4 regions of the Bradyrhizobium sp. USDA 4504 genome follow, and region 4 is predicted to be linked to each of the others. Evidence: predicted binding sites of a transcription regulator. Region 4 holds the regulator's gene; each other region holds the start of a gene.
What was found. Region 4 encodes PhoB, which activates phosphate uptake and scavenging genes when phosphate is short. Its sites were predicted from a motif close to TGTCATNNANCTGTCAT; they were not measured.
Positions count from the first base shown of each region.

Region 1: a site for PhoB is predicted at 3,480-3,496, ahead of ACVMB1_RS33120 (alkaline phosphatase). Genes of this name have one in related genera too.
Region 2: a site for PhoB is predicted at 3,588-3,604, ahead of phnF (phosphonate metabolism transcriptional regulator PhnF). Genes of this name have one in related genera too.
Region 3: a site for PhoB is predicted at 3,074-3,090, ahead of ACVMB1_RS27795 (esterase-like activity of phytase family protein). Genes of this name have one in related genera too.

Region 1 covers NZ_JBSSGV010000001.1:7,069,714-7,077,137, reverse strand. The annotation lists gene argG (argininosuccinate synthase) at 1-1,186, shown strand, start outside; gene ACVMB1_RS33135 (IS30 family transposase) at 1,365-2,405, shown strand; gene ACVMB1_RS33130 (TetR/AcrR family transcriptional regulator) at 2,392-2,979, opposite strand; gene ACVMB1_RS33125 (polyketide cyclase) at 3,076-3,441, shown strand; gene ACVMB1_RS33120 (alkaline phosphatase) at 3,554-5,311, shown strand; gene ACVMB1_RS33115 (OmpA family protein) at 5,563-7,424, opposite strand, start outside.
Region 2 covers NZ_JBSSGV010000001.1:827,979-835,402, reverse strand. The annotation lists gene phnK (phosphonate C-P lyase system protein PhnK) at 1-449, opposite strand, end outside; gene ACVMB1_RS03550 (alpha-D-ribose 1-methylphosphonate 5-phosphate C-P-lyase PhnJ) at 442-1,326, opposite strand; gene ACVMB1_RS03545 (carbon-phosphorus lyase complex subunit PhnI) at 1,323-2,426, opposite strand; gene phnH (phosphonate C-P lyase system protein PhnH) at 2,430-3,038, opposite strand; gene phnG (phosphonate C-P lyase system protein PhnG) at 3,043-3,504, opposite strand; gene phnF (phosphonate metabolism transcriptional regulator PhnF) at 3,633-4,358, shown strand; partial or broken gene ACVMB1_RS03525 (patatin-like phospholipase family protein) at 4,455-4,614, opposite strand; gene ACVMB1_RS03520 (DUF1269 domain-containing protein) at 5,207-5,707, opposite strand; gene ACVMB1_RS03515 (Na/Pi cotransporter family protein) at 6,054-7,424, shown strand, end outside.
Region 3 covers NZ_JBSSGV010000001.1:5,890,846-5,898,269, forward strand. The annotation lists gene ACVMB1_RS27775 (hemin uptake protein HemP) at 1-173, shown strand, start outside; gene ACVMB1_RS27780 (heme/hemin ABC transporter substrate-binding protein) at 182-1,132, shown strand; gene ACVMB1_RS27785 (FecCD family ABC transporter permease) at 1,129-2,229, shown strand; gene ACVMB1_RS27790 (heme ABC transporter ATP-binding protein) at 2,226-3,029, shown strand; gene ACVMB1_RS27795 (esterase-like activity of phytase family protein) at 3,138-4,490, shown strand; gene ACVMB1_RS27800 (enoyl-CoA hydratase-related protein) at 4,869-5,705, opposite strand; gene ACVMB1_RS27805 (mucoidy inhibitor MuiA family protein) at 5,875-7,424, opposite strand, start outside.
Region 4 covers NZ_JBSSGV010000001.1:6,463,305-6,470,728, reverse strand. The annotation lists gene pstA (phosphate ABC transporter permease PstA) at 1-465, shown strand, start outside; gene pstB (phosphate ABC transporter ATP-binding protein PstB) at 462-1,280, shown strand; gene phoU (phosphate signaling complex protein PhoU) at 1,387-2,103, shown strand; gene phoB (phosphate regulon transcriptional regulator PhoB) at 2,249-2,959, shown strand; gene ACVMB1_RS30415 (GcrA family cell cycle regulator) at 3,200-3,712, opposite strand; gene ACVMB1_RS30410 (aspartate aminotransferase family protein) at 4,200-5,408, shown strand; gene argF (ornithine carbamoyltransferase) at 5,408-6,334, shown strand; gene ACVMB1_RS30400 (Hsp33 family molecular chaperone) at 6,556-7,424, shown strand, end outside.

The DNA of each region.
Region 1 (7,424 bases), 610 kb from region 4:
CGACTACGACGCGATCCCGCGCAAGGCGGTGGATTTCGGCGCCGAGAAGGCCCGCCTCGTCGATTGCCGCACCCAGCTGGTCCATGAGGGCATCGCCGCGATCCAGTCCGGCGCGTTCCACATCTCGACCGGCGGCATCACCTATTTCAACACCACGCCGCTCGGCCGCGCGGTGACCGGCACGATGCTGGTCGCGGCGATGCAGGAGGACGGCGTCAACATCTGGGGCGACGGCTCGACCTTCAAGGGCAACGACATCGAGCGCTTCTATCGCTACGGCCTGCTGACCAACCCGAGCCTGCGCATCTACAAGCCCTGGCTCGACCAGCAGTTCATCGACGAGCTCGGCGGCCGCGCCGAGATGTCGGCGTTCATGACCGCGCAAGGCTTCGCCTACAAGATGAGCGCGGAGAAGGCCTATTCGACCGACAGCAATCTGCTCGGCGCGACGCATGAGGCCAAGGATCTCGAGAGCCTTGCGAGCGGCATCACCATCGTCAACCCGATCATGGGCGTGCCGTTCTGGCGCGCCGATTGCGACGTCAAGGCCGAGAAGGTCGTGGTGCGCTTCGAGGAGGGGCAGCCGGTCGCGCTGAACGGCAAGACGTTTGCAGATCCGGTCGCGCTGTTCCTCGAGGCCAATGCGATCGGCGGCCGCCACGGCCTCGGCATGAGTGACCAGATCGAGAACCGCATCATCGAAGCGAAGAGCCGCGGCATCTATGAGGCGCCCGGCATGGCACTCTTGCACATCGCCTATGAGCGCCTCGTCACCGGCATCCACAACGAGGATACGATCGAGCAGTACCGCATCAGCGGCATGCGGCTCGGCCGCTTGCTCTATCAGGGCCGCTGGTTCGATTCGCAGGCCTTGATGCTGCGCGAGACCGCGCAGCGCTGGGTGGCACGCGCCGTCACCGGCGAGGTGACGCTCGAGCTGCGCCGCGGCAACGACTACTCGATATCAAACACCGAGAGCCCGAACCTCACCTATGCGCCGGAGCGGCTCAGCATGGAGAAGGTCGAGGACGCCGCCTTCACGCCGGCCGACCGCATCGGCCAGCTGACGATGCGCAACCTCGACATTGCTGACACCCGCGCCAAGCTCGGCCTGTACAACAAGACCGGCCTCATCTCGAGCGACGAAGGCTCGCAGATCTTCCAGCTCGAGAACGACAAGGACTGAGGCGGCACCCTCTCGCCTTGTCGTCCCGGGCAAGCGAAGCGCGACCCGGGACCCATAACCACCGGCCATGGTTATGAAGCACGCTGGTGCTCCAGCGCGCTTCCACGACTCCTCCCTGTGGTTATGGGTCCCCTGAGTTCACAAACGAAGTGCAACACTTCCTTGAGGAGGTGTTGCCATGGGGCGGACTTACAAGCAGCTCTCTCTGGACGACCGATGCGAGATTGCCTGCCGATCGGCCAATGGCAGCTCGGTCCGGCAAATCGCGGCAGCTCTGGATCGCTCGCCATCAACGATCTCTCGGGAACTGAGGCGCAATCGGGGGAGCCAGGTCGGCTACAAGCCGAGCTATGCCCAGCACCAGATGCGAGCGCGGCGCTGGACGGGCGGACGCCTCGAACGGGAGCCCGGCCTGCGCCGCGCGGTGTTGCAACGCCTTCGCCGCGGCTGGTCGCCCGAGCAGGTCGCTGGCCGGCTGGCCCGCGAGTACGGGCGCAAGGTGATCTCCCACGAGACCATCTACCGCTTCATCTATCGCCAACTCAGGCGCACCACGGACTTCAACTGGCGGCGCTATCTGCCGCGCGCCAAGAGCAAGCGCGGCTGCCGCGGCAAGCGGGGCGGCAGCCCCGCAAGCTTCATCGAAGGCCGTGTATCCTTGGCAAATCGGCCGCTCGAAGCGGCCGACCGCAGCGTGCCCGGACACTGGGAGGCCGACCTGATGATGTTCTCGAAATACGGTCAGGCCGTGCTGACCGTGCACGAACGCACCTCGCGGCTGCTGCTCGGCATCCGCCTTGCCAGCAAGGTCGCGCGCGGTGTCGCCCGCCATCTCGTGGGCTTCTTCGCGCCCCTTCCACAAGAGCTGCGCCAGAGCGTTACCTTCGACAACGGCACCGAGTTCGCCGGTCACCTGGCGCTGCACCGCCTCTCGATCGCGACCTTCTTCTGCGATCCCCATGCCCCCTGGCAGAAGGGTGGCATCGAGAACGCCATCGGCAGGATGCGCCGCTTTATTCCCCGCAAGACGGATCTTCTAACCCTCTCGACCGCCAAGTTCCGCCAGTTCATCGCCGCCTACAACAACACCCCGCGCAAATGCCTTGACTACCGCACGCCTGCCGAGTCCTTTGCTCAAGTGTTGCACTTCGAATGTGAATCCACCTCCCGGCCTTCGCCGGGACGACGTGGGGAGAGAGGCCTGCCTACTTCACCCTGAGCGCATCCAGCAGCGAGCGGAACGCGCGCGCGTAATCGGTGCCGGTCTTGCCGATATCCGGCCCCGCGGAGACCGCAACCGCGGCTTCCGTCACCGCGCCGAGCAGCAGCCGCGCCAGCGGCTCGATCGGCTGCTTGGCGATCACGCCGGCATCCATCGCGGCGGCCAGCGCGCGCGGAAACTTGCCGCCGAAATGCTTGGCGTCGATCTCGCGCCAGCGTTCCCAGCCGAGCACGGCGGGGCCGTCGCGCAAGATGATCTGGCCGGTCGGGCCTTTCGAGCACGCCGCGAAATAGCCCTGCGTGCCCGCCGCCATCGCCGCCAGCGGATCGTTCTCGGCGCGCGAGATGCGGTCGAGATCGGCAACAAGGTCGATCGACACCTGCTCGAACACCGCCTCGAACACCGCCTCCTTGGTCGCGAAGTGATGATAGACCGCGCCCTTGGCGACACGCGCGCCGGCGGCGATGTCGTCCATCGTCGCAGCGGCGAAGCCGCGCTCGCCAAAAATGCGCCGCGCCGCCTTGACGATGGCGGCTCTGGTTTTCTCGCGCCGTTCGGCCTGGGTTGCCATGGCGCATCTCTAGCCCAGTTCCAGACGCAAGCCAATTGACTTACCGACTACCAGTCGATAAATACCGACTATAAGTCGGTAAATGGAGAATGCTCGATGCCCTCGCTTAGGACGTTGCAAGCCTTCGCTGACACGGTCGAGTCCAACGACCATGTCGGCGCGATCAGGAACTTCTATTCAGTCGATGCCCGCACCCAGGAGAACGACGGCGAGTGGCGGGTCGGCCGCGAGGCGCTGGCGGCGCGCGAGGCGGCGGTGCTGGCCGCGGTCGCCGGCGTCAAGACCACGCGGCTCGGGCCGCTCCTGCTTGACGGCGATCATTCGGCGATCTGCTGGCGCTTCGAATTCACCGGCAAGGACGGCAGGGTCCGCAGCATGGAGGAGGTCGCCTGGCAGACCTGGCGCGGCGATGAACTCGTCGAAGAGCGCTTCTTCTACGATCCGCAGCAGATGGCGCGCTGAAATCGCGCCGGCCCTTGCGGCAATACGCCCCGGCGCCGCCTCATTGCGCCGTCATCCGCCGCCACTAGCCTCCGCCCCGATGCGCATGATGCGCAAGGGCGGAGCATCGATCATGATCAAGGGAGTTGCCGGCGTGGCCGTCACGCTGGTGTTGTCGGCAGCGCCGGCGTTCGCCCAGACGATCTATCCGATCGATCGCGCCGATATCCTCGTCGGCGCCAAATTCGACTTCAAGGTCGAGCTTCCGGAATTGGTCGATCAAGCAAAGCTCAAGGTCACGCTGAACGGCGCGGACTATGCCGCGGTGTTCGGCCAGGGCGGCACATTCACCGCGCACGAGGCCGGCCGGGAGCAGTCGGCGCTGTTGCTGCGCGATGTCTCGCTCGTCAAGCCTGGGCAGGTCGCCGTCGAAGTCAGTGACGGCACGCAGAGCCGGACCGTGAGCTGGACCGTCTACGACACCGGGGCACGCAAGGCCAGGAACGTGATCCTGTTCATCGGCGACGGGATGTCGCCGTCGCATCGCGTCGCCGCGCGAATCCTCTCCAAGGGAATCGCGAAGGGCAAGAGCCGCGGCAAGCTCGCGATCGACGACATGCCGCATATGGCGCTGGTCGCGACCGCCGGCTCGGACTCGATCATCACCGATTCGGCGAATGCCGCGAGCGCCTACGCCACCGGCCACAAGGCCGCGGTCAATGCGCTCGGCGTCTACGCCGATCGCACGCCCGATCCGCTCGACGATCCCAGGGTCGAGACCATCGCGAGTCTTGCCAAGCGGCGGGCGGGCCTCGCCGTCGGCATCGTCACCAACACCGAGGTCGAGGACGCGACCCCGGCGGCGATGGTTGCGCATACCCGCCGCCGCGCCGCCTATGACGCGATCGTCGCGCAATATTTCGACGCGAAGCCCGACGTGCTGATGGGCGGCGGCTCCGCGAACTTCCTGCCGCAATCCGCGTCCGGATCGAAACGCAAGGACGATGTCGACTATCTCGCGCGCTTCCGCGACGCCGGCTATCCGGTCGCGACGACCGCAGGCGAACTCGCCACGCTCGCGGCCAAACCGGACACCCGCCAACTGCTCGGCCTGTTCGCCGCCGGCAACATGGACGGCGCGCTCGACCGCAAGTTCCTGAGGGGCGGCGGCGTCAGGAAATTCCCCGAGCAGCCGGACCTGACCGAGCAGGTCCAGGCCGCGCTCACGGTGCTGTCGAAACACGAGGCCGGTTTCTTCCTGATGGTCGAGTCCGGCCTGATCGACAAATACGCCCATCTGCTCGACATGGAGCGCGCGGTCTACGACACCATCATGCTCGACAATGCGGTGCGGCTGGCAAAGGACTGGGCGAAAGCGCGCAACGACGACACGCTGATCCTGGTCGTGGCCGACCACAACCATCCGAACAGCCTGGTCGGCACCATCAATGACGACATGGCGGCGACACCCAACGTGCCGCTGCGCGAGCGCGTCGGTGTCTACGAGAAAGCCGGGTTCCCGAATTATCCGGCGCCGGACGCCGAAGGTTATCCGTCACGCGTCGATGTCAGCCGGCGGCTTGCAATCTTCTCCGCCAGCCTGCCAGATCACTACGAGACGTTCCGCCCGAAACTCGACGATCCGAACGAGCCGACCGTGAAGGCCGACCAGCCCGACACGTTCAAGGCCAATGACAAGTACAAGGATGTCCCCGGCGTCGTGCTGCGCTTCGGCAATCTGCCGGCGATGATCGGCGCCAGCGTGCATTCCGGCGAGGACGTCATTCTCACCGCGACGGGCCCGGGCAGCGAGCGCGTCCACGGCTCGATGGACAACACCGAAGTGTTCCGCGTGATGGTCGAGGCGCTGGGACTGGGCGAGGGGAAGTAACGAATGATGAGATTGGGTCGATCAGCATGCCCGCTGTACCTCTCCCGCTTGCGGGGGCGACGCTTCTCCAACCTCCCCTTGAAAAGGGGAGGTCGCTTTGCTCGCCAGAGCAAAGCGGGTGGGGATCTGCTCTCTCCGCAGCCACCGTCACCTGCGGCTGACCCCCATCCCGACCTTCCCCTTTCAGGGGGAAGGAGAGCAAACAAAAATGGCCGGGATCGCTCCCGGCCATTCCGTCATGTCGCGCCGGCTCAGCGCGGCGGCGCGGCCGAGGCGGTGCCGCCGTTGAGCAGCGGGGTGATGCGGCGGACGGTGACGCGCCGGTTGATGCGGCTCGGTCCGTCGGTCTGCTCCTTCGGATATTGAGAGCCATAGCCCTGCGAGGTCAGGTTCTCAGCCGGCACACCGAACTGCTGCGTCAAGAGCTCGGCGGCGGATTGCGCACGGCGGTCCGACAGTGACAGATTGTCGGTGTCGTTGCCGGTCGCATCCGTGTGGCCCTCGATCAGGAACACCTCGCGCGGGTTGCGCTGGATGGCTCGGTTGAGGCCGTCGGCGATCACCTGCAGCCTCGCCGCCTGGTCCGGTGGGATGGTCCACGATCCGGAGTCGAAGTTGATCGTGTTGACGTCGATGCTCGGCATCTGCATGCGGACATTGGGGCTGTAGCGGATCTCGTCCAGCGAGTAGCGCCGTTCGATCCGCTGCACCGGCGGTGCCTCCATGGTCTCGTAGATCACGTCGGGCGACGCGTCCTGCGCGTCGACGATGTAGCGATCGTAGGGAATGTTGACCACGGGCGGCGGGGCGTCGACATAGAAACCACCGACTGCGCGCGGATCGCGATAGCTGTTGTCGATGATGACGACCTCGCGGCCGCCAGTATCCCTGCGGATTCGGCGCAACATCTGGCCGTCGGAGCCGACCACGGTGATGATCTCGCTGCCGTCGGGACGAACCACGACCGTCCGCGTCTCGCCGCCGATCGTCTCGGTGCGGATGTCGCGCGCGCCATAGCGGAAGCGATAGACGTCGTCGCCGCGCACATAGGCCTGGCCGCCGGGATCGCGGATGATGACGCGGTCCGGCTCGGTGTAGATGGTGCGGCCGCCTTCGACCACCTCCTGGCGCTGGCTGTGCAGGTCGGCGATGCTGCCGCCGATGATGGCGCCGGCGACCACGCCGGCACCGACGGCGGCACCGATCGCGAGCGGCTTGATGTTGTCATGGCGCGGTGGCGGCGGCAGCGGCGCTGCGACGGCAGGCGCGGCGCGGAAGGCGGGCGCAACCGTCGGCGGCGCATATTGCGCGCGGCCGGGCGGCGGCGTTGCGGCGGCCGAGCCGGGGACGACCGATGGCGCGGGCGCGCCCATCGCGGCGCCCTGGGCTGGCGATACGCCGGGCGCGACGCCCGGACGTGCTGCCGGCTGACCCGGAGCCGGGGTCGCGCCGGGCGCGCCCATTGCCGCGCCCGGGGTCGCCGGCGTTCCGGGCGGTGTCGCCGGACGTCCCTGCTGACCTGGCGCCGGTGGCGTCGGCGTCGCGCCGGGTGCCGGAGGCGTTGTTGCGGCAGGCGGGGTGCCTGGACGCGCGGGCTGTGCGCCGGCTGCCGGAGGTGTCGGCGTCGGTGTCGCACCGGGAGCTGTCGCGGCGGGCGGCGTGCCCGGTCGTGCCCCTGCTGCCGGAGGCGTTGTCGTTGCCGAAGGCGCGGGCGTTGACGTCGCCGCGGGCGGCGTGCCCGGCGGTTGCTTGGCGCCGCCAGGACGTTCACCGCGTTCGCCACCCGGACGATCGCCGGGACGGCGTTCGGCCGGCGCCGTTGTCGGAGCTCCCGGCGTTGCGGGCGTCGGTGTCGGCGTTGCCGCCGTGGGCGGGGTGCCGGGACGTGCTGCGGGCGCGGCATTCGGCGTGGCGCCGGGCGCCGGCGTCGGCGGTGTGTGCGCGGGTCCTGCGCCGGGCGGCGGCGTGCCGGGTCGCTGCGGTGCTGCGGCCGGCGGCGGTGGCGTCGGATGTGCGGGGGCGGCCGCCGGCGGTGGCGGGGTCGGCTTCGCAGGCGCTGCTGCGGGCGGCTCCGGCCGTGCCGGTGACGGCGATGGCTTCGCGGGTGCGGCCG
Region 2 (7,424 bases), 5.6 Mb from region 4:
CCGGTATCGATCTCGACCCGCTCCAGCCAGGTCGACGCGGTGTCACGGATGCGGCCGTAATGATTCCAGCCGACCGCCATCAGCCGCTCGCCGACATTGGCGCCGGCCGAGACGCCCATGCGCAGCCCCTGCGCCGGGTCCTGGTGCACGAAGCCCCAGTCGGTGCGGAACAGGAAGCGCCGCTCGGCCTCGCCGAGTTCAGCGAGATCGCGCAGCACGCCGTCGCGCATCCGGTAGCACACCCGGCCCGCGCTCGGCGCGAGCTGCGCCGAGAGCAGCTGCAGCAGCGTCGACTTGCCCGAGCCGGACTCGCCGACGATCGCCAGCACCTCGCCGGGATAGAGCGCGAACGAGACGTCGCGGCAGGCGGCAAGCCGGCCGTAATTCTTGGCAAGCCCTTCGGCCACCAGCAACGGCTCGTCGTTGTCGAGGCTCGCGAGCTCAGACATGCGCCTTCTCCTTGTGCGGCGCCGCGCTCTCGGTGCCGTGATGGCCGGCGGCTTGGCGCTGCTCGCAGAAGTCCGTGTCGGAGCAGACGAACATCCGCCCGCCCTTGTCGTCGGTGACGATCTCGTCGAGATAGGAATTGTCGGCGCCGCACAGCGCGCAGGGCGCGTTGAAGCGGTAGCGCGTGAACGGGTGATCCTCGAAGTCCAGCGACACCACGGTGGTGTAGGGCGGGATCGCGTAGATGCGCTTCTCGCGGCCGGCGCCGAACAGTTGCAGCGCCGCGCAATTGTCCATCTTCGGATTGTCGAATTTCGGCGTCGGCGACGGGTCCATCACGTAGCGTGCGTTCACCTTCACCGGATAGGCGTAGGCGGTCGCGATATGGCCGAAGCGCGCGATGTCCTCGTAGAGCTTGACGTGCATCAGCCCGTATTCGGCGAGCGCGTGCATGCGCCGCGTCTCGGTCTCGCGCGGCTCGAGGAAGCGCAGCGGCTCGGGGATCGGCACCTGATAGACCAGCACCTGTCCGGCATGCAGCGACGCCTCGGGAATGCGGTGCCGGGTCTGGATCACGGTCGCGTCCGTGGTCGAGGTCGTGGTCGCGACACCCGCGGTCTTGCCGAAGAATTTGCGGATCGAGATCGCGTTGGTGGTGTCGTCCGAGCCCTGGTCGATCACCTTCAGCACGTCGTCGGGACCGAGGATCGCGGCGGTCACCTGCACGCCGCCGGTGCCCCAGCCATAGGGCATCGGCATCTCGCGGCTCGCAAACGGCACCTGATAGCCGGGGATCGCGATCGCCTTGAGGATCGCGCGGCGGATCATCCGCTTGGTCTGCTCGTCGAGATAGGCGAAATTGTACGTCGGCGCGTTCATTCCGCGGCCTCCTGCATTTCCACGGCCTCGTTGGCTTCCGCGAACTCCTGCCGCAGCTTGCGCAACAGGCCGAGCTCGGACTGGAAGTCGACATAGTGCGGCAGCTTGAGATGCTCGACAAAGCCGGTCGACTGGACATTGTCGGAGTGCGACATCACGAACTCCTCGTCCTGCGCTGGCGCCGCCGCCTCCTCGCCGAGCTCGCGCGCACGCAGCGCGCGATCGACCAGCGCCATCGACATGGTCTTGCGCTCGCTCTGCCCGAAGGCGAGGCCATAGCCGCGGGTGAAGCACGGCGCCTCGGTCGTCGAGCCCTTGAACTGGTTGACCATCTGGCACTCGGTCAATTCGATCGAGCCGAGCGGCACGGCAAAGCCCGCGTCCTCGGCGAAGAACTCGACCTCGACCTCGCCGAAGCGGATCTCGCCGGCGAAGGGGTGATTGCGGCCGTAGCCGCGCTGCGTCGAGTAGCCGAGCGCGAGCAGGAAGCCCTCATCGCCGCGCGCCAGATTCTGCAGCCGCAAATCGCGGTCGGCCGGAAAGCTCAACGGCTCGCGCGTGAGGTCGCCGACCGGCGTGTCGCAATCTGCCTGCGGCGAGGATTCGATCAGACCGTCACGGCCGAGAATGTCGGTCACCCGCGGCGTGGCGGCCTGCGAGGCCTCCGCGGTCGCCGGCTGCTCCGGCACAAAGCCTTCCGCGAGCTGCGGATCGAGCAGGCGATGGGTGTAGTCGAAGGTCGGCCCCAGGATCTGGCCGCCCGGAACGTCCTTGAAGGTCGAGGAGATCCGCCGCCGCACCTGCATCTCGCCGGTGTTGACCGGCTCGGTGGCGCCAAAGCGCGGCAGCGTGGCACGGAAGGCGCGGACCAGGAAGATCGCCTCGATCATGTCGCCGCGCGCCTGCTTGATCGCGAGCGCCGCGAGCTCGCGGTCGTAGAGCGAACCTTCGGTCATCACGCGATCGACGCCGAGCGCGAGTTGCTCGGAAATCTGTGCCAGCGTCACCTCGGGCACCTCGCGGTCGCCGCGCCGCTCATGCGCGAGCAGACGATGGGCGTTCTCGATGGCGCGCTCGCCTCCCTTGACGGCTACATACATCGCTCACACTCCGCTTGCGATCAGCCGCGTGGCGCGCGGGATCGCCACAATGGCATCGTCATGGACCAGCACGACATCGATGCCGCGCGGGAACAGGGCTTCGTTGATCGCAAGCCGCTGGAACAGGTCGCGCGGCTTGAGCATCGCCTGCAGCACGGCGCTGCCGTCGATGCCGGGTCCTTTCAGCTCGAAGGCCGGGCCCTGCGACAGGCTGTCGACCTGCAGGATCAGTGTAGTCGACCGGTCAGGATATTCGCTGCTGCCGAATGCGAAGCAATCGAGCGCCGGCAGGCTCGCGGCATCGCCGATCAAAGCGAAGCTCGCGATCGAGGAATCGGTGATCACCGGCGCGCTGGCATGGAACTTCAGCCAGCGGGCGACGTCAGGCGTCGCCGACATCGCGGCGTCGAGCCAGATCGGCGTGTCGTGATCGAACAGCGTCAGCGCGATCGCGGCCGAGCCGCGCATCATGCCGGCCGGTGTTCCGACATCAGCGGCGACGCGCTGCACGCTGCCCGGGCGCGCCATCGCATCCATCACGGAACGGAAAGTCGACTGCGCCGACAGCACCTTGTCGGCAAAGCCCGCGGGCATTTCGGCAATCGTCGTCATTGCATCATCCCTCACCGCGCACCATCGTGTAGAAATCGACCCGCGTCGCCGCGGTTTCCGCTGCTTTGCGGCCGCGTTCGGCGTTCATGGCGACGCGCAGCGGCGCGATCACCTTGGCCTCCACCTCGCCGGACAACTCCGCCGACTGCACCATGGCGTCGCACAGCGCGATCATCTGCGCCTTCCGCGCGTCGCGGCCGAGCGTGTAGCCGAAGCCGACCTCGCCGGTCGCAAGCCGCACCGCCGCGCGCGACACCGTCGCCTCGCCGAGATTGAATGGCGCACCGTCGCCGCCGATCCGCCCGCGCAGCATCACAAGGCCGTTTTCCGGCTCGCGCAGGTTCTCATGCGCGGGCACCGCGATCGCGGCCAGCCTGCCTGCGATGTCCGTAGCGGCGGCGTGCGCCAGCACCGTCATCGCGGCCTTGCGCTGGGCCTGTTTGCTGTTTGGTCCGGTCGAACTCATGGTCGAACTCATGGGCAAACCTTTGGGCAACCTTGCCTGCATCAAGTTGTCTATGATACTAGACAACTTGATAGCGGAGCGCCATGACTGTTTCGTGACAAACCAAAGATTTCTGGTATCACCGCGCCATGAGCATGCAGGAAAGTTCCGGCGTCGCCTTGTGGCGGCAGGTCGCCGACGGCATCGAGCGCGGCATCGCTGACGGTCGCTTCGCCGCCGGCGAAAAGCTGCCCGGCGAGATGGAGATCGCCGAGACGTACCGGGTCAACCGGCACACCGTGCGGCGGGCGCTCGCCGCATTGGCCGAGCGCGGCCTGGTGCGCGCGGAACGCGGTAGCGGCACCTATGTCGAAGCCCAGCGCCTCGCCTATCCCTTGCGCTCACGCACGCGATTTTCCGAGATCGTCGGCGCCGGCGGCCACGAGCCGCGCGGCCAGCTGATCGATGCGAGCAGCGATGTCGCCAACCGCGAGATCGCGCGCGAGCTCGGCCTGAAGATCGGTGCGCCGCTGATCCGGATCGAAGCGGTGCGGCTCGCCGACCGGACGCCGATCTGCGTCTCCACCACCTGGCTGTCGACCGAGCGGTTTCCCGATGCCGGCAGCGTGTTCGCCAACGTCCGCTCGATGACGAAGCTGCTCGGGCATTACGGCGTCAAGGACTACCACCGCGCCTCGACCCGGATCACCGCGGCGATCGTCGATGCGACCGACGCCGCGCGACTCGACCTGCCGCTGGGACGGCCGGTGCTGGTGGTCGACGCCACCGACGTCGACATGCTGGACCAGCCGCTGGTGACCAAGCGCTCGCGCTTCGCCGCCGAGCGCGTGGAGTTTCTGGTCGAGAACGGCTGACAATCCCCTTTGTAATCCGAACTAAACGGTCGAGCCCTGCAAGGCCCGATGTCTTGTTACACACGCCCAGGCCAGTATGAACGTTGGTCGTCGTCAGGTGCCCGATATTGCCTCGCTGCGCAACCACGGCTCATCCATGAGCCGATCGAGCACCCCAGGTAAAAGCGCGGTACGATCCACTGCCCTCCAGCGCGAGATCGACCAGCACGGTATCGCGCACTTGGCCCGCGCGTGTTTGCGGCTCCTTCAAGGACATGGCGGGCTCCGACTGGCGTGCGGCCACGTCGCGGCCGGCGAACGATAGACAAAGCGGCCATCAGCTCCTGCCGGGAAGCGGTTGCGGGAGTGGTTGCGGACGCTGGATTCCTGGCCGCCCAGGTCTCGGAGGCCGAGTGACCGGGCGGTGGCCTGGCCGGCGCCATCCGTGCCATCCCGCCGGACCACCCCAACCCATGCCGCGCCTTGAACCAAAACCACACCGATACCAACCGCCGCCGCGCCATCCCCTGCTGTACCAACAGTAGCGGTGGCCCCTCCAGGTGAATTGGACAGTTTCCGCGAGACGAAGCTCGTCGGCGGCCTGGCGCAGACCCAGCGGCGCAATAAGGCCGGCCTGCGAACGACCGCTGGTCGCCGTAATCGCCACCGAAGCAATCCCAAGTGCTAGGCCCCATAGAAACAATTTGCGCATGATTTTCTCCCGGCTCCTGGCTGCGCGGAAGGGAAGCGACCGCGGAGCCGAACGCCGCAGCCAACCTCATCGCTGGCGATCCGCCCAAGGACCGATGCTGTTGCGCACTGATCCCCACGCAAGTCCGCAGCGTATTAGGCCGCCACAAGATCGGCGACTAGGCAGCCTTGGCCTGAGTTGCGGCTGCGAGCGCGTCGCGAAGGTGCTGCTCCTTCTTTTCATCGAGCGAGGTCGTCAGGACGATCCCTCCCGCATCCTTGATCGCATTGAGAACCTTGTCTGAGGTCATGGACTTGATCAGCAGGAACAGAACGGCATCTCCCGATTTCACCTTCGACGCGAGATCCTTCATGAACTGGTCTCTGATCCCGAAATCGGTCAGCGCACCGCTCAAAGCGCCTGCGCCGGCTCCGAGCGCCACGCCGAGAAGGGGATTCAGGAATACCATCCCCAAGAGCAGTCCCCAGAAGCTGCCACTGGCGGCGCCGGTCATGGTGGTGTTCACGAGCTGATTGAGCTTTACAGCGTCCCCGGTTTTGACTGCGATCACGGCATCGCTGATCGTGATCAGGTACTCGCTCTGAAGCTTGAGTATTTTTTGCCGAACTTCCTCTGCTTTGACTTCGGATGGGTACACGATCGCAACGAGATCTGACATTGAACACTCCCTGATGGCTCGAAGTGCTGCCCCTATTCCGCGCGTGATGCACGGCCGAAACTTAGCATAGACCCGAAAGTCTCTTGCCGCGCAATCATGCAGGCAGCTTCACAATCCCGAGATGTTTTTAGCGCTCGGTGCAATTGAGTAAGCGACATTGTCGCATGTGTCTCGAACAAGGACTCGCCGCAAGCCTGTGTGCCGCGCCCTTCTGAGTTCGACCCGTGCGACCAAAAAGCCGTCGCGGGATCGGCCGGATGACAAATCCTCATCCCGTGCTGACTTCAGGGCGCCGCTGCTTTAGGTTGATTGGTTCAATTGTCGGTGCACTGCGAAGAGAGCACGCATGTCGACGGCGATCTCGGTCCTCGGTGGAGTTGGTTTGTTCCTGCTTGGCATGAGCGTCATGACCGCCGGCCTCAAGGGACTCGCCGGATCCAAATTGCGGACAGTCCTGAGCAAGGCAGCAGCGACCCCGCTATCCGGGGCGCTGTGGGGCGCCATCGTGACCTTGATCGTGCAATCGTCCAGCGCCACGACGATGACCACCATCGGTCTGGTAAGCGCGGGCGTGCTGACCTTTCCACAAGGGCTGGCCCTGGTGTTCGGTGCGAACGTCGGAACCACGGGAACCGGCTGGCTCGTTGCGCTGATCGGCGTTCGCGTCTCCCTCACGGCCGCGGCGCTCCCGATGATTTTCGTCGGCGCATTGATCAAGCTGTTGGGCGGTGGCCGTGTATCCGCAGCGGGAGCAGCCCTTGCGGGGTTCGCGCTGGTGCTGTTCGCGCTGACGACCCTGCAGCAGGGCATGGGAGGACTAGCCGAACGGTTGCACCCGGCGGACTTGCCGGCCGTTCTCGGCGCCACCTGGTGGGCCGGCTTGTACGGGGTGCTGGCGCTGGCCGTCGTCGGACTGGTGATGACCGCCGTGATGCAATCGTCGACCGCGGCTATCGCGGTGACGCTCTCGGCACACTATGCTGGAGCCATCGGCCTAGACCAGGCATGCGCACTGATCATTGGGCAGAACATCGGAACGGCGACCAGTTCCGCCATGGCGGCAATCGGCGCGAGCAGCACCGCCAAGCGATTGGCCTTGGCGTACATCCTGTTCAAGCTGATTGCGGCGGCTATTGCGCTGGTGCTCTTCCCCGTGACCATTCCCCTTCTGGTCCGCGCCTCAGACAGCATTGGTGGTGTAACGCTGCTTGCAGCCTATCACACCGCCTACAACGTCATCGGCGTCCTGGTGCTGCTGCCTGTGATCAATGGCTTTACCCGGTTCGTCGAGCGCATCCTGCCCGAACGAGGCTCACCGCTGACCAGGTGCCTCGATCCGGCAGCGCTCGCGACCCCGATCGCAACCGTCGAGGCAGTGCGACGCACGGTCGCGCGCGCGCTTGAAGCGATGTGCGGATCATTGGCGACAGCACTGTCAACAGCGAGTCAGGACGCCTCCGTCCCGGCGAGACAGAACACAGTGCCAGCGGGGGAAGCTGCCTCTGCCCTGCGCCAGGCGCAGGAGTTCATGTCAGAAGTAAGTGGACCTCCTGAATCGCAGAATGAGCAGCGGCGGCTCACCAGCACGGTACATGCACTTGACCACGCGTCTCGCCTGGCCGAAACCTTCGGCGAGGAAATCGAACTCGGTCGGCTCCCCAGCGGCTCCCAGGACATGCGCGCGGTGGAAATCTGCGTGGAGGCCATGCGTAGCGCG
Region 3 (7,424 bases), 570 kb from region 4:
CCGGAAAGCAGACCGAGCCTGCATCCGGCGCGGCCAAAACGCTGATCATGCGCGGTAATCGTCTCGACAGCCGCGACCTGTTCGCTGCGGAGCGCGAGATCATCATCACGCACGGCGAAGAACATTACCGGTTGCGGCTGACCTCGCAGAACAAGCTGATCCTGACCAAGTGACGGCCCCGATGACAATTTGTCGCACGCTCGCTTTGCTCGCCTTCTCCTGCCTGCTGCCGATCGAAGCCGTGACGGCCGAGGGCATCACCGTGCATGACGCGCGCGACCGCGACGTCGTGATCGACAATCCGTCGCGGATCGTCTCGATCGGCGGCGCGATCACCGAGATCCTCTACGCCCTCGGCTTCGAGGACCGCATCGCCGGCGTCGATGCGACCAGCCTCTACCCGCCGGCTGCGCTGCGCGAGAAGCCCGACGTCGGCTACATGCGTCAGCTGTCGCCGGAGGGCGTGCTTGGCCTGCACCCGTCGCTGGTGCTCGCGGTGCAGGGCTCAGGGCCGAAGGAGACCATGGACGTGCTCGAGGCGGCCAAGGTGCCGCTGGTGCTGGTGCCGGAGACGTTCTCGGAGGCCGGGCTGGTCGAGAAGATCAGACTGGTGGGCCACGCCATGGGCGCCGATCCGCGCGCCGCCTGCCTGACCACGGCGGTGGAGAGCGATCTCGCGCAACTGCGCGCGCTGCGTGCCAAGGTAACGAAGCCGGTGCGCGTGATGTTCGTGATGTCGCTGTTGAACGGCCGGGCGATGGCGGCGGGCCACAAGACCGCGGCGGACGAGATCATCCGGCTTGCCGGCGGCGTCAACGCCATCGATGGTTACGACGGCTACAAGCCGGTCAATGACGAGGCCATCGTGGCGGCGAAACCGGATGTCGTGCTGTCGATCGATCGCGGCAAGGATTCGCTGACGTCGGATGCCGTGTTCGCGCATCCGGCCTTCGCGCTGACGCCGGTCGCGGCCAACAAGGCCTTCATCTCGATGGAAGGCCTTTATCTGCTCGGCTTCGGACCGCGCACCGCGGCCGCGGCACGCGACCTCTCGGTCAAGCTTTATCCGGCGCTGGCGCCGGAGGCCGACTACTTCAAGCCGGCAGCGCTGACCGCGAATTGCCGGCAATGAGCGTGCTGGCCGAACGCCGCCGGCGTGCGAAACGACGGCGCGCCGGCATGTCGCTGCGGCCGGCCGCGACACTCACCCTGCTCTGCCTGCTTGCGGCGCTCGCAGGCACCGCCCTCGTCGCCCTGACGGTCGGGGCTGCCGGCATTCCAATGGCTCGGCTTCCGGCGGCGCTTGGGCTTTGGGCTGATCGTGTCGCCAACCCGCTGCTCGCACGCGACCAGCTCGTGGTGTGGTCGATCCGCATCCCGCGGATCGCGGCGGCGGCGATGGTCGGCGGCCTCCTTGCCGTATCAGGCTCGATCATGCAGGGCCTGTTCCGCAATCCCCTTGCCGACCCCGCGCTGGTCGGCGTCTCCTCCGGCGGCGCGTTTGCCGCGGCGGCCGCGATCGTGTTCACCGACAGCCATCTCGGCGAAAGCCTGCGCTTCCTGCAACACCAGCTGCTGCCGATCGCGGCCTTTGCCGGCTCGCTGATCACGACCGTCGTGCTTTACGGCATCGCCAGCCGCGGCGGCCGGACATCGATCGCGATCTTCCTGCTGGCCGGGCTTGCGATCGCCGCGATCGCCAATGCCGGCATCGGCCTTCTGGTGTTCGTCGCCGACGATCGCCAGCTTCGCGACATCACCTTCTGGCTGCTCGGCTCGCTCAGCGGTGCGACCTGGAGCAAGCTCACGGCGCTGGCGCCGGTGCTGGCGGTCGCGCTGGTCGCCTGCCTCTCGATCTCGCGCGGGCTCGACGTGCTGGTGCTCGGCGAGGCGGAGGCGTTCCACAGCGGCGTCGACGTCGAACGGCTGAAGCGGATCTCGATCGTGCTGGTGTCGGCGATGACCGGGGTCGCGGTCTCGGTCTGCGGCGTGGTCGGTTTCGTCGGCATCGTGGTGCCGCATCTGTTGCGGCTGGTGATCGGGCCCGCGCATCGGCTGCTGCTGCCGGCCTCCGCGCTGCTCGGCGCCATCCTCCTGGTCGGCGCCGACACCGTGGCGCGCACCATCGTGGCACCCGCGGAAATGCCGATCGGCATCCTGACGGCAGCGATCGGCGCGCCGTTCTTCCTCGCTATGCTGCTGCGGCAGCGCGGGCTGGTGTCGCTATGACGGCCCTGCTCGAAGCACAGTCGGTATCGATGACGGTCGGCGGCGCGACGCTGGTCGATGCGGTGTCGCTGCAGATCGGTGCCGGCGAGATGGTCGCGATCGTCGGTCCCAACGGCGCCGGCAAATCGACCCTGCTGCGGATGCTGTCGGGCGACCTGCGCCCGTCGCGCGGAGCGATCAGGCTGAGGCAGCGCGACCTGCAGGTTTACGGCCCGCGCGCGCTGGCGCAGCACCGCGCGATGCTGTCGCAGCACGTCAACGTCACCTTCCCGTTCACCGTCGAGGAAATCGTCAGCATGGGCGCCGGCGAAAGCCCGCGCGCGGTGGCGCGCGCGCTGGTCGAGGCGGCGCTCGACGAGGTCGGGCTCGCGCGTTTCCGTTTCAGGCAATTGCCGACGCTGTCGGGCGGCGAGCAGCAGCGGGCGCATTTCGCCCGCGTGCTGGTGCAGCTCGCCTGCGGCGAAGCGCTGCATGGACCGGGACTGTTGCTGCTGGACGAGCCGACCTCGAGCCTCGATCTGCGGCACCAGATCGACCTGGTCGAAACGGCCCGGCGGCGCGCCGCCCGCGGCACCGCGGTGATCGCGATCCTGCACGACCTCAACCTCGCGATGCGGTTCGCCGACCGCATCCTGCTGCTGCACCGCGGCCGGCTTGCCGTCGACGGCGACCGTACGGCGGCGATGAAGGCCGAGACGCTGCGCGAGATCTTCGAGATCGACGCTGCGATCGCCTATACCGGAGGTGGCGTGCCGTTCCTGCTGCCGCAGACGATGCAGCCGGCGGGCAAGGCGACGTAACGCCGCAAGCCTTATCCCGCCGCAACATCCGCGGTTCACAAAACTGTCAGCCGGCTGTAACAGGCGGCTCGGAGAACACCGCATCGTTTATCCTTTGGGAGATCAACCATGCGCCTGTCCCTGCTCTGCTCCGTCGCCTCGATCCTGCTCGCCACATCGGCATTCGCGCAGGGTGAGGGCGAATTCCCGGCGACGCTGGCGGGACACGCCGTGATGCCGGCGGAGAGCTTCATCGACGCGCCCGCCGACGCCCCTGATGATCTGAAGACCTCGGGCAAATACACCACCGGCAAGCGCGTCGACGCCATCGGCACCGTGATGGGCAAATCGTACGAGCGGCCGACCGGCGTGTCGCTGCCGTTCAAAGGCCAGCCGCTGCAGGGCCATTCCGGCATCAAGGTGATGCCCGACGGCTCGTTCTGGGTGATCACCGACAACGGCATGGGCTCGCGCTACAACTCGGCAGACTCGATGCTGTACCTGAACCGGCACAAGATCGACTGGGCGAGCGGCAAGATCGAGCGTCAGGAGACCGTGTTCCTGCACGATCCCGACAGGAAGGTGCCGTTCCGCATCGTCCACGAGGACACCGCCAAGCGCTATTTGACCGGTGCCGATTTCGACACCGAAGGCTTCCAGATCATCAACGACATTTTCTGGATCGGCGATGAATTCGGGCCCTACATCCTCAAGGCCGACAAGACCGGCAAGATCCTCGCCGTGTTCGAGACCGTCGCCGACGGCAAGCCGGTGCGCTCGCCGGATCACTGGGCGGTGCAGTCGCCCGGCGCGCCCGGCGCCAGCTACACCAACGTCAACCTGCGCCGCTCCAAGGGCTATGAAGGTTTTGCTTCCTCCAAGGACGGCAAGTTCCTTTACGGCCTGCTCGAGGGGCCGCTGTGGGATGCCGACAAGAAGGATTGGGAGAAGGTCGACGGCAAGGAAGCCTCGCGCATCCTGGAATTCGACGTCGCGGCGGAGAAGTTCACTGGACGCTACTGGCAATATGCGTTCGAGCAGAACGGCAATGCGATCGGCGACTTCAACATGATCGATCCGGCCCAGGGCCTCGTGATCGAGCGCGACAATGGCGAAGGCACCGCCGACAAGGCCTGCCCGCAAGGCCAGCGCGGCGAGAACTGTTTTCCTGACCTCGCCAAGTTCAAGCGCGTCTACAAGATCGAGCTGTCCGATGCCAATGTCGGCAAGCCGGTGCGCAAGATCGCCTATATCGACCTGATGAAGATCCGCGATCCGAACAAGAAGGCGCGCAAGCCGCTCAACGACGGCGTCTACACCTTCCCGTTCTTCACCATCGAGAATGTCGACCGGGTCGACGAGACCCACATCATCGTCGGCAACGACAACAACCTGCCGTTCTCCTCCAGCCGCGACCCGAACAAGGCCGATGACGACGAGTTCGTGCTGCTCGAGGTCGGCGAGTTCCTGAAGGCGAAGTGAAGGGCTGCTTTCGCCGATCACACGCGTGTCGTTGCCCGGCTCGGCCGGGCGACCCGGTATTGCAGAGACGTCCGAACTTAGTGGATGGGCCGCGGCGTACTGGATGCCCCGCTCAAGGCGGGGCATGACAGCGAATATGCGGATAGCGTGATGCTCATCCCGGCACGACAGCCATTCCGTCCTCCCCGCGCAAAGGCTACGCCTTTGTCGCTGGAGGTGCGAGCCTTGCGGCGCAATTGCGCCGCTGGGTGAGCCTCGAAGGATGCACGGCCCCCGATGCAGCCGCGCGGAGAGCCGGGCTGCCGCCCTTCGAGACGGCCGCTTTGCGGCCTCCTCAGGGTGACGGTGATACAGCTCAGCGCGCGGCTTGCGTGATCGTCACTCCTTCTTCGTCCGGTAATCTCCGAACGTCGTGTCGCGCTGGTCGAGCTGGGCCTTCACGCTGCCGCCGTCGCGTCGGAAGCCTGCCATGTAGGCCTTGCTGGCCTCGGTGGTGAAGGCCAGCGCCTGGATCTCGGTGCCGGCCCGCATCGCGGCGCGGGCACCCATGATTTCCATCGCGCGGTGGACGCTACGCTTGTTGAGCTGCTGAAGCTCGATCGGCACCTTCGCCGCGCGCTCGGCGAAATCCAGCGTCTTCGCCTCCAGTTCGGTGAGCGGAAACGACCGGGTCGCATAGCCCCATTCGGCGGCCTCGCGGCCGGACATCGCGTCGCCCGTCAGCATCAATTCCATCGCGCGTCGCATGCCGACCAGCCACGGGTGATACTGCATGTCGGGCGGGCTCATCAGCCGCACCGGCGGATAGCCGATCTGGGCGTCGTCGGCGACATAAACCACGTCGCAGGCGGTCGCGAGCTCGGTGCCACCGGCGAGGCAATAGCCGTGCACCTGCGCGATCACGGGCTTTGCGAGATCCCAGATCGAGAACCAGCCCTCGACGACATGGCGCGACCACTGGCCGGGGCCGGATGCCGAATGATAGGGCTGGTCGACGCGGTTGTCGGCGGAGAGATCGTAGCCCGCCGAGAAGCAGGGTCCGGCGCCGCGCAGGATCGAGATCGAAATTTCGGGATCGCGGTCGGCCTGCTCCAGCACCTCGAAGATCTCGCCGCGCAGGCGATTGTTCAGCGCGTTGCGCTTCTCGGGTCGGTTCAGCGTGATGCGGCGGACGCGCGGACGCGGATCATCGACGATGATGTGCTGGTAGCTCATGGATCCTCCCGATCTCAGGCTTTGTTGCCTTTGGCAAAGTGATGCCCGAGATCGGGAGGGTTGTCATCGGCAGATGACGCAGGTCCTCAAAGCGTTTTCAAGCGAAGTGGGTTCCGGTTCGTGTGAAGAAAACGCGTCAAGCAACAACGCTAGAGCCCCGGCACGGGCTCTAGCCCGCCGGCACCATCACGACGCCCTTGTCCTTGGGCCAGCGCATTCGCCAGGCGAAATTGATGTCCCTGATATCACCGGCCTTGGCCTCGAACGCCCATTCCAGCACGCCGCGCTTGTCGCGCAGATTGGTGGTCGTGGCAGGCGTCGACGACGGCAGCATCTCCACCACGATATCGTCGTTCTCGCTGACCGGGAGCTGATCCTGGACCGCGACCTTGATCGGGAAGTCGTGGCCGTTGCGCACCGTGGTCTTGAAGGCGCGCTCGTCGGTCTTCGACGTGGTCACGATCAGGCCGGCGGAGCCCTCGTTGCGCTTCACCACCGTGCGTTCGATCTTGACCTTGTCGTCGGCGCCGAAGCCGAGCCGCACGGTCTCGTCCTTGGCGGCGGTGGCCATCCGGCTGCGGCCGACAAAGATACCGTCGCGGTAGATCGAGATTTGCCCCGGCAGCAACGGCGCATCGTCGGCCTGCACGAAGCTCGCTTCCAGGAACGCGGTCGGGTCGATCACCGGAACGGCGCGAACCGCGAGATCGGGGGTGATGGTCGCCGTCGAGATGCGCAGGCTCTTCGCGCCCTCATTGGCGGCAACGCTGACGCGGCCGGGAATCTTGAAGGTGGCCTGGAAGGCGCCGACCTCGGCGGTGGCTTCCAGTTCGTCCATGCGTCCCCCACCAAAGCGGAATTGCTGAACCGCGTCGGCGGCCGGCGCGGGTGCCAGCGCCTCGCGCGACCGCATGCTGGCCTCTCCCGAAAGCTTCGCCAGCGGCCGCGGCGGCTGCGGATATTGCACGATCAGCGAGCGGAGGTCGGGCGCATTGCCGCCGCGCGCGACCCGCACGGTGGAGACGACGAGCGCCACGCTCGACCAGTCCTCGCCGGTCGACTGGGTGATCTCGGCGCGGCGGACCAGTTCGATCGCGGGCTTGCGGTCTTTGGCGCCGGTGTCGAGCCGGGCGTCATAGAGCGGCGTCCAGCGCGCGTTGGGAACCGCATAGGTGACCCGCAAGGTCGCCTTGGTCGCCGCCTGCGAGGCGACATCGATCCGCACCTCGACCTTGCTCGGCGGCTTGCTGGTGCGATCGGCTGCGAGCTGCGCAAGATCGCGGTCGATCACGCGGATCTTGCGCTCGGCGTCACGGATCGCGCTGTCGGCGGTTGCGACCTCGTCGGCCACCGCCGAGAACGCCGCGCGCCACTCGCTGAGCGGACGCGCCTCGCCCTTTTCGCCGAGGCCCGCGGGTGACGCCTCGGCAAACCGCTCGGCAAATTTGCGCCGCGCCTCGGCCGCGCTGATCAGTCCCTGCAAATCGGCGCGCTGATCGTTCAGCGCCTCGATGCGCTTGTCGATCTCGGAGAGATTTTGCGGCAGCAGCGGCCCCGGCAGCTTGGTGTCGATCGCGCCTATCGTGAGCTTCGCTCCGCCCTCGCCTTCGACCCGCAGCGAGGACGGATCGAGCCCGATCGGGAAATCCCTAGCGATGAGGGTGTTGTCGCCGGCAGGCAGATCCAGCGTGATGACGCGGGTGACGCTCGCGCCATCGG
Region 4 (7,424 bases):
GCGGTGGTGGTGCCGATGCGCGGCTTCTCGGCGATCGCAGGCAGCCTTGCGCTCGCGGTGATCGTGATCCCGGTCGTGCTGCGCACCACCGAGGACATGCTGCTCTTGGTGCCCAATCCGCTGCGCGAGGCCGCCTCCGCGCTCGGCCTGCCGCGTTCGCTGGTGATCAAGCGGATCGCTTATCGTGCCGCGCGATCGGGTCTGATCACCGGTGTGCTGCTGGCGACCGCCCGCGTCGCCGGCGAGACCGCGCCGCTGCTGTTCACCGCGCTGTCGAACCAGTTCTTCAGCCTGGATCTGACCAAGACGATGGCCAACCTGCCAGTGACCATCAACAACTTCGTGCAGAGCCCCTACGCCTACTGGAAAGAGCTGGCGTGGAGCGGCGCGCTGCTCATCACATTCACCGTGCTCGCGTTGAATATCGGCGCGCGTATCCTTGGTGCCGAAAGGGCCGCAAAATGACCGAGCTTTCCGTCTCCACGACTGCCGCAGGCCACATTCCCCAGGTTCCGCTGCCGGAAGCGCCGCCGAAAGTCACGGTGCGCAACCTCAACTTCTATTACGGCGAGCACCACGCGCTGAAGAACATCAACCTGGCGCTCGGCACCAACCGCGTCACGGCGTTCATCGGCCCGTCCGGCTGCGGCAAGTCGACCCTGCTGCGCATTTTCAACCGGATGTACGACCTGTATCCGGGTCAGCGCGCGGTCGGCCAGCTGATGCTGGACCAGACCAACATTCTCGACCCCAAGCTCGACCTCAACTTGCTGCGCGCGCGGGTCGGCATGGTGTTCCAGAAGCCGACGCCGTTCCCGATGACGATCTACGAGAACATCGCCTTCGGCATCCGCCTCTATGAGAAGATCTCGAAGTCCGAGATGGACGACCGGGTCGAGAAGGCGCTGCGCGGCGGCGCGCTGTGGAACGAGGTCAAGGACAAGCTGAACGCCTCCGGCCTGTCGCTCTCCGGCGGCCAGCAGCAGCGCCTGTGCATCGCGCGCACCGTGGCGGTGCGTCCCGAGGTGATCCTGTTCGACGAGCCGTGCTCGGCGCTCGACCCGATCTCGACCGCCAAGGTCGAGGAGCTGATCCAGGAGCTCTCCGAGGACTACACGATCGCGATCGTCACCCACAACATGCAGCAGGCGGCGCGCGTCTCCGATAAGACCGCCTTCATGTATCTCGGCGAGCTGATCGAGTTCGACGACACCAACAAGATATTCACCTCACCGAGCGATCGGCGCACCCAGGACTACATCACCGGCCGGTTCGGTTGACCGGCGCATGATCCGGAAAAGTGGAAACCGGTTTTCCGATCAGGTCATGCTAAAATTCAGGACACGAAACCATGATCCCCGGGATCATGGTTGAGGGAGACAAGCGATGGCTTCTGAACATACCGCCAAGGCATTCGACAGCGACCTGCAGGAGTTGACTCGCCTGGTCGCCGAGATGGGCGGCCTGGTCGAACGGATGATTACCGAGTCGGTCGACGCGCTGATCCGTCGCGACGTCGCGCTCGGCAAGCGCGTGGTCGCCGCCGACATCGAGATCGACAATCTGCAGCGCAACATCGAAGAGCGGGCGGTGCTGACGATCGCCCGCCGCCAGCCGATGGCGATCGATCTGCGTGAGATCGTCAGCGCGATGCGCGTCGCCACCGACCTCGAGCGGATCGGCGACCTCGCCAAGAACATGGGCAAGCGCGTCGCGGCGCTGGAGAGCGATTTCCAGCCGCTGAAGCTGATCCGCGGCCTCGAGCACATGACCGACCTCGTGCTGTCGCAGGTCAAGTCGGTGCTCGACGCCTATGCCGCGCACGACCTGCCGGCGGCGATGAACGTCTGGAAGGGCGACGAGGAGGTCGATGCGATCTGCACCTCGCTGTTCCGCGAACTGCTCACCTACATGATGGAAGATCCGCGCAACATCTCGTTCTGCATCCATCTGATGTTCTGCGCCAAGAACATCGAGCGGATCGGCGATCACGCCACCAATATCGCCGAGACCGTGTTCTACATGATCGAGGGCCAGCAGATCACCGACAAGCGCCCGAAGGGCGACATGACCACTTTTGCCACCACGGTGCCGGGCAACTGAGGCATGATCGGCAAGCACGGAACCGGCAAGAGCGAAACTGGATGATCCTCGCGACAAATCGTTTCCGCGGGGACTATGCTCAAGGAAGTAAGCGTTTCGGTTTGCGTCTGGGCAACGGATCACCACAGAGAAAGAACTTAAACCGATGAGCGCACGCATTCTGGTAGTCGAAGACGAGGAAGCGCTGACGACGCTGTTGCGCTACAATCTCGATGCGGAAGGCTACGATGTCGAGACGGTGGGGCGCGGCGACGATGCGGATACAAGGCTGAAGGAGCGCGTTCCCGACCTCGTGGTGCTGGACTGGATGCTGCCGGGCCTGTCCGGCATCGAACTGTGCCGCCGCCTGCGGGCGCGGCCCGAGACCAAGCAGCTTCCGATCATCATGCTGACCGCGCGCGGCGAGGAAAGCGAGCGCGTGCGCGGGCTTGCCACCGGCGCGGACGATTACATCGTCAAGCCGTTCTCGGTGCCGGAGCTGCTGGCGCGGGTGAAGGGCCTGTTGCGCCGCGCCAGCCCGGAGCGGCTTGCGACCGTGCTGACCTACGGCGACATCGAGCTCGACCGCGAGAAGCGCCGCGTGGCGCGCTCGGGCCGTCCGATCGATCTCGGGCCGACCGAGTATCGCCTGCTCGAATTCTTCCTTGAGCATCCCGGCCGCGTGTTCAGCCGCGAGCAATTGCTCGACAGCGTCTGGGGCCGCGACATCTACATCGATGAGCGCACCGTCGACGTGCATATCGGCCGCCTGCGCAAGCTGCTCAATCCGGGCCGCGAGCAGGATCCGATCCGCACTGTGCGCGGCGCCGGCTACGCGCTCGACGACCGCTTTGCCAAGGCCGAGCCGCAGCCGTAACGGCCATGCGGCATTCATAAACCGCAACACGGCGTCGTCCCGGCGAAACCCGGGACCCATACGCTGCGGCCAGCGCAATCGGCACGCGGCCAGACGGCTTTCTAACAACACCCATTCGTGGTTATGGGTCCCGGCCTGCGCCGGGACGACGCTGGTGATATAGCCGGGCTGGGTCACACAAAAAAATCCCCGCTTTCGCGGGGATTTGTCTTTGAGGTCTTCCGTCGTTTTCCCGAGTGCTCACTTGATCTGCGGTTTCGCCGACGGCCGGCGGCGATCGGCGGCGGGCTGGTAGGCGACGCGCGAGTGATGCGCGCAATAGGGCAGGCCGCCGAGCGCTTTGCCGCCGCAGAAGAAGAATTCCGGGCTCGAGGGATCGCCGACCGGCCAGTGACAGGTGGCCTCGTTGAGCTCGAGCAGCGACAGCCGCTGGCTCATCGGCACCACATTGTCGTAGGAGATCGGATCGGGCTCCATCTCGGCCTCGAAGGCGTGCGCCAGCGCGGTGTTGCCGCGCGAGACCGGGCGCGCCACCCGCATCATGTGCTGGGCGGGGCGGGCCTTGCGCTGCCGCGGCGCGGCCGTGGAGGGTGCCTTGGCGCGGCCGGAGAGGCCGAGCCGATGCACTTTGCCGATCACGGCGTTTCGCGTCACATTGCCAAGTTCCGCCGCGATCTGGCTGGCCGACAGGCCGGACTCCCAGAGCTTCTTCAGCTGCTCGACGCGATCGTCGGACCAGGTCAATACAGTCATCGCATTCTTCCCTTCGCGTAGCGCCGGCCAATCATTGGAGCGGCGCTGCGAGCCAATCTGGACAAATATCCCTGCGGCCAGAATCCCTTAGCCCTCGCCGGGCACGGTGTTGCGCCCGAACGTTTACGCGAGACACAAAGGCTACTTAGAGGGTCCAGTACCGCCGCACGAGATGTCGTACCCGACAGGCCAAACGCTACAATATGGCGTGACTCTGGCGCAAGAGTCCGCGGTCGTGCGTCCACATGTTCCCACACAGTTAAGCATCGCGATGAGGCTTTTCCACCGCACCGGAATGCTCCGGATTGCGCTCGTTTCGCATTGCAGGAAGGCCACTTCGTGGCGATTGACACTTACCGACCGCAGCATAGAATGCCCGCCACGTGCCGCCCGCAAAGGCGGCCGTTTTGTTTTCCGAAGCTGGCCGTTGCTGCGCTGGCGTCAAGGCGCGCGGCAATTGTCGGCTTAAAAACCGTCAGTGATCGTCATGACCAACGCTGCCACGTCGCATCTGCTCCCCGTCTTCGCCAGGGTCGATCTCGGTTTCGAGCGCGGTGAGGGCGCCTGGCTGATCGCAACCAACGGCGACCGCTATCTCGATTTCACCTCGGGCGTCGCGGTCAACGCGCTCGGGCACGCGCATCCGCATCTCGTCAAGGCGCTGCAGGAACAGGCGACCAAGCTCTGGCACATGTCGAACCTGTTCAAGAGCCCGGACGGCGAGGTGCTTGCCGCGCGGCTGTGCGAGCAGAGCTTTGCCGACTTCGTGTTCTTCTGCAATTCCGGCGCGGAAGCGATGGAGGGCGTGATCAAGCTGGTCCGCCACTATCACTTCTCCAAGGGCCATGGCGAGCGCTACCGCATCATCACCTTCGAGGGCGCCTTCCACGGCCGCACGCTGGGCACGCTGGCGGCGACCGGCTCGGCGAAATATCTCGAGGGCTTCGGCCCGCCGATGGACGGCTTCGACCAGGTGCCGCATGGCGACATCGACGCGGTGAAGAAGGCGATCGGTCCGCACACCGCCGGCATCCTGATCGAGCCGGTGCAGGGCGAGGGCGGCGTGCGCTCGGCGCCACAGGCGTTCTTCAAGGCACTGCGCGCGCTGTGCGACGAGCACGGCCTGCTGCTCGCCTTCGACGAGGTGCAGACCGGCATGGGCCGAACCGGCGAGCTGTTCGCCTACAAGCGCACCGGCGTCACGCCGGACGTGATGTCGCTGGCCAAGGCGCTCGGGGGCGGTTTCCCGATCGGCGCGGTGCTGGCGACCGCGCAGGCCGCGGCCGGCATGGCGCCCGGCTCGCACGGCTCGACCTTCGGCGGCAATCCGCTCGCGGTCGCCGCCGCCAATGCCGTGCTCGACGTCATGCTGAAACCCGGCTTCTTCGAGCATGTGCAGAAGATGTCGCTGCTGCTCAAGCAGAAGCTCGCCTCCGTCGTCGACCGCTATCCCGGCGTGCTGTCGGAGGTACGCGGCGAGGGGCTGTTGATCGGCGTCAAGGCCGTGGTGCCGTCGGGCGACCTGATCGCAGCGCTGCGCAGCGAGAAGCTGCTCACCGTCGGCGCAGGCGACAATGTGGTGCGGTTCCTGGCGCCGCTGATCGTGACCGAGTCCGAGATCGACCAGTCGATCACCGCGCTCGAGCGCGCCTGCGCGACATTGTCGGTGGCGCAGCCGAAGAAGGCGGCTGGATAATGAGCAAGCCGGTCCGTCACTTCCTCGATATCAACGAGCTGCCGCTCGGCGAACTGCGCAACATGCTGTCCGCCGGAGCCGCCATGAAGGCGAAGCTGAAGGCGCATGAGAAGGGCAGGAAGCCGCTCGAAGGCAAGACGCTGGCGATGATCTTCGAGCGCCCGTCGACCCGCACAAGGGTGTCGTTCGACGTGGGCATGCGCCAGCTCGGCGGTGAATCCATCATGCTGACCGGCGCCGAGATGCAGCTCGGCCGCGGCGAGACCATCGCCGACACCGCGCGCGTGCTGTCGCGCTATGTCGATGCGATCATGATCCGCATCCTCAACCATGACGCGCTGCTCGAGCTCGCGGCTCACGCCACCGTTCCCGTCATCAACGGCCTGACCCGGCGTTCGCATCCCTGCCAGGTGATGGCCGACCTCATGACCTATGAGGAAAACCGCGGCTCGATCGAGGGCAAGACCGTGGCCTGGACCGGCGACGACAACAACGTGCTGGCCTCCTGGGCGCATGCCGCCGAGCGGTTCAAGTTCCAGCTCAATGTTGCGACCCCGCCGGAGCTGTCGCCGAAGAAGCCGATGCGCGACTGGATCAAGGCGACCGGCGCGCCGATCATGCTCGGCACCGATCCGGAAGCCGCCGTGCGCGGCGCCGACTGCGTCGTCACCGACACCTGGGTGTCGATGGGCGACAAGGAGGGCGAGCACCGCCACAACGTGCTGCGGCCCTATCAGGTCAATGCCAAGCTGATGTCGCTCGCCAAGCCGGACGCACTGTTCATGCACTGCCTGCCCGCGCATCGCGGCGAGGAGGTCACCGACGAGGTGATCGACGGGCCGCAATCCGTGGTGTTCGACGAGGCGGAAAACCGCCTGCATGCGCAGAAGGGCATTCTGGCCTGGTGTTTCGACGCGGTCGCGTAGTCGGAGATCAGTAAGCGTTGTCGTCCCGGGCAAGCGAAGCGCGACCCCGGACCCATAACCATCGCTGTCAATCGTTGCGAAGGCTGGGGCACCAGCTTGATGCAAGCAACTCACATCGGTGGTTATGGGTCCCTGCTTTCGCATGCTTTCGCAGGGACGACGGAAACATCCGCGTTAGTGAACCCCTTTATTTCATGGTCCGAGACCCCAGATAGAGCGCCATGGTTTCACAATCCCCCGACATCAAAATCACGCCCGAGGCGCCGGTTCGCGCGCCCTCAGCGGTTCCGGTCGACGATGCCGTGCTGGCATTCGAGGTCGGCGCGCTGGACCTGCGCGGCCGGCTGACCCGGCTCGGCCCCGCGCTCGACGAGATCCTGCACAAGCACGATTATCCGCCCGCGGTCGGCAAGCTGCTCGGCGAGGCGATCGTGCTGACCACGCTGCTCGGCTCGTCGGTCAAGTTCGAGGGCCGCTTCATCCTGCAGACCCGGACCGAAGGTCCGGTCTCGCTCCTGATCGTGGATTTCCAGGCGCCCGACCGGCTGCGCGCCTATGCGCGCTACGACGCATCGCGCCTCAAGAATGGCCAGAGCTCGGGCGAGCTGCTCGGCAAGGGCCACCTTGCGATGACCATCGATCAGGGCTCCAACACCAGCCGCTACCAGGGACTGGTCGCGCTCGACGGCGGCGGCCTGGAAGAGGCGGCCCACGAATATTTCCTGCGCTCGGAGCAGATTCCGACGCGGGTGCGGCTTGCGGTCGGCGAGGAGATGCGCGGCGGCGAGGGCGGCAAGCTGCACTGGCGTGCCGGCGGCATCCTGCTGCAATTCCTGCCCAAGGCGCCCGAGCGCGCCAAGCAGGCCGATCTGCATCCCGGCGATGCGCCGGAAGGCACGGCCACGCATAGCGTGCCGGACGATGACGCCTGGGTCGAGGGCCAGTCGCTGATCTCGACCGTCGAGGACGTCGAGCTGATCGATCCCGATCTGTCCGGCGAGCGGCTGCTCTATCGCCTGTTCCACGAACGTGGCGTGCGTGTCTTCAACCCGCAAACGCTGCGCGCGCAGTGCTCCTGCTCGCGCGACGC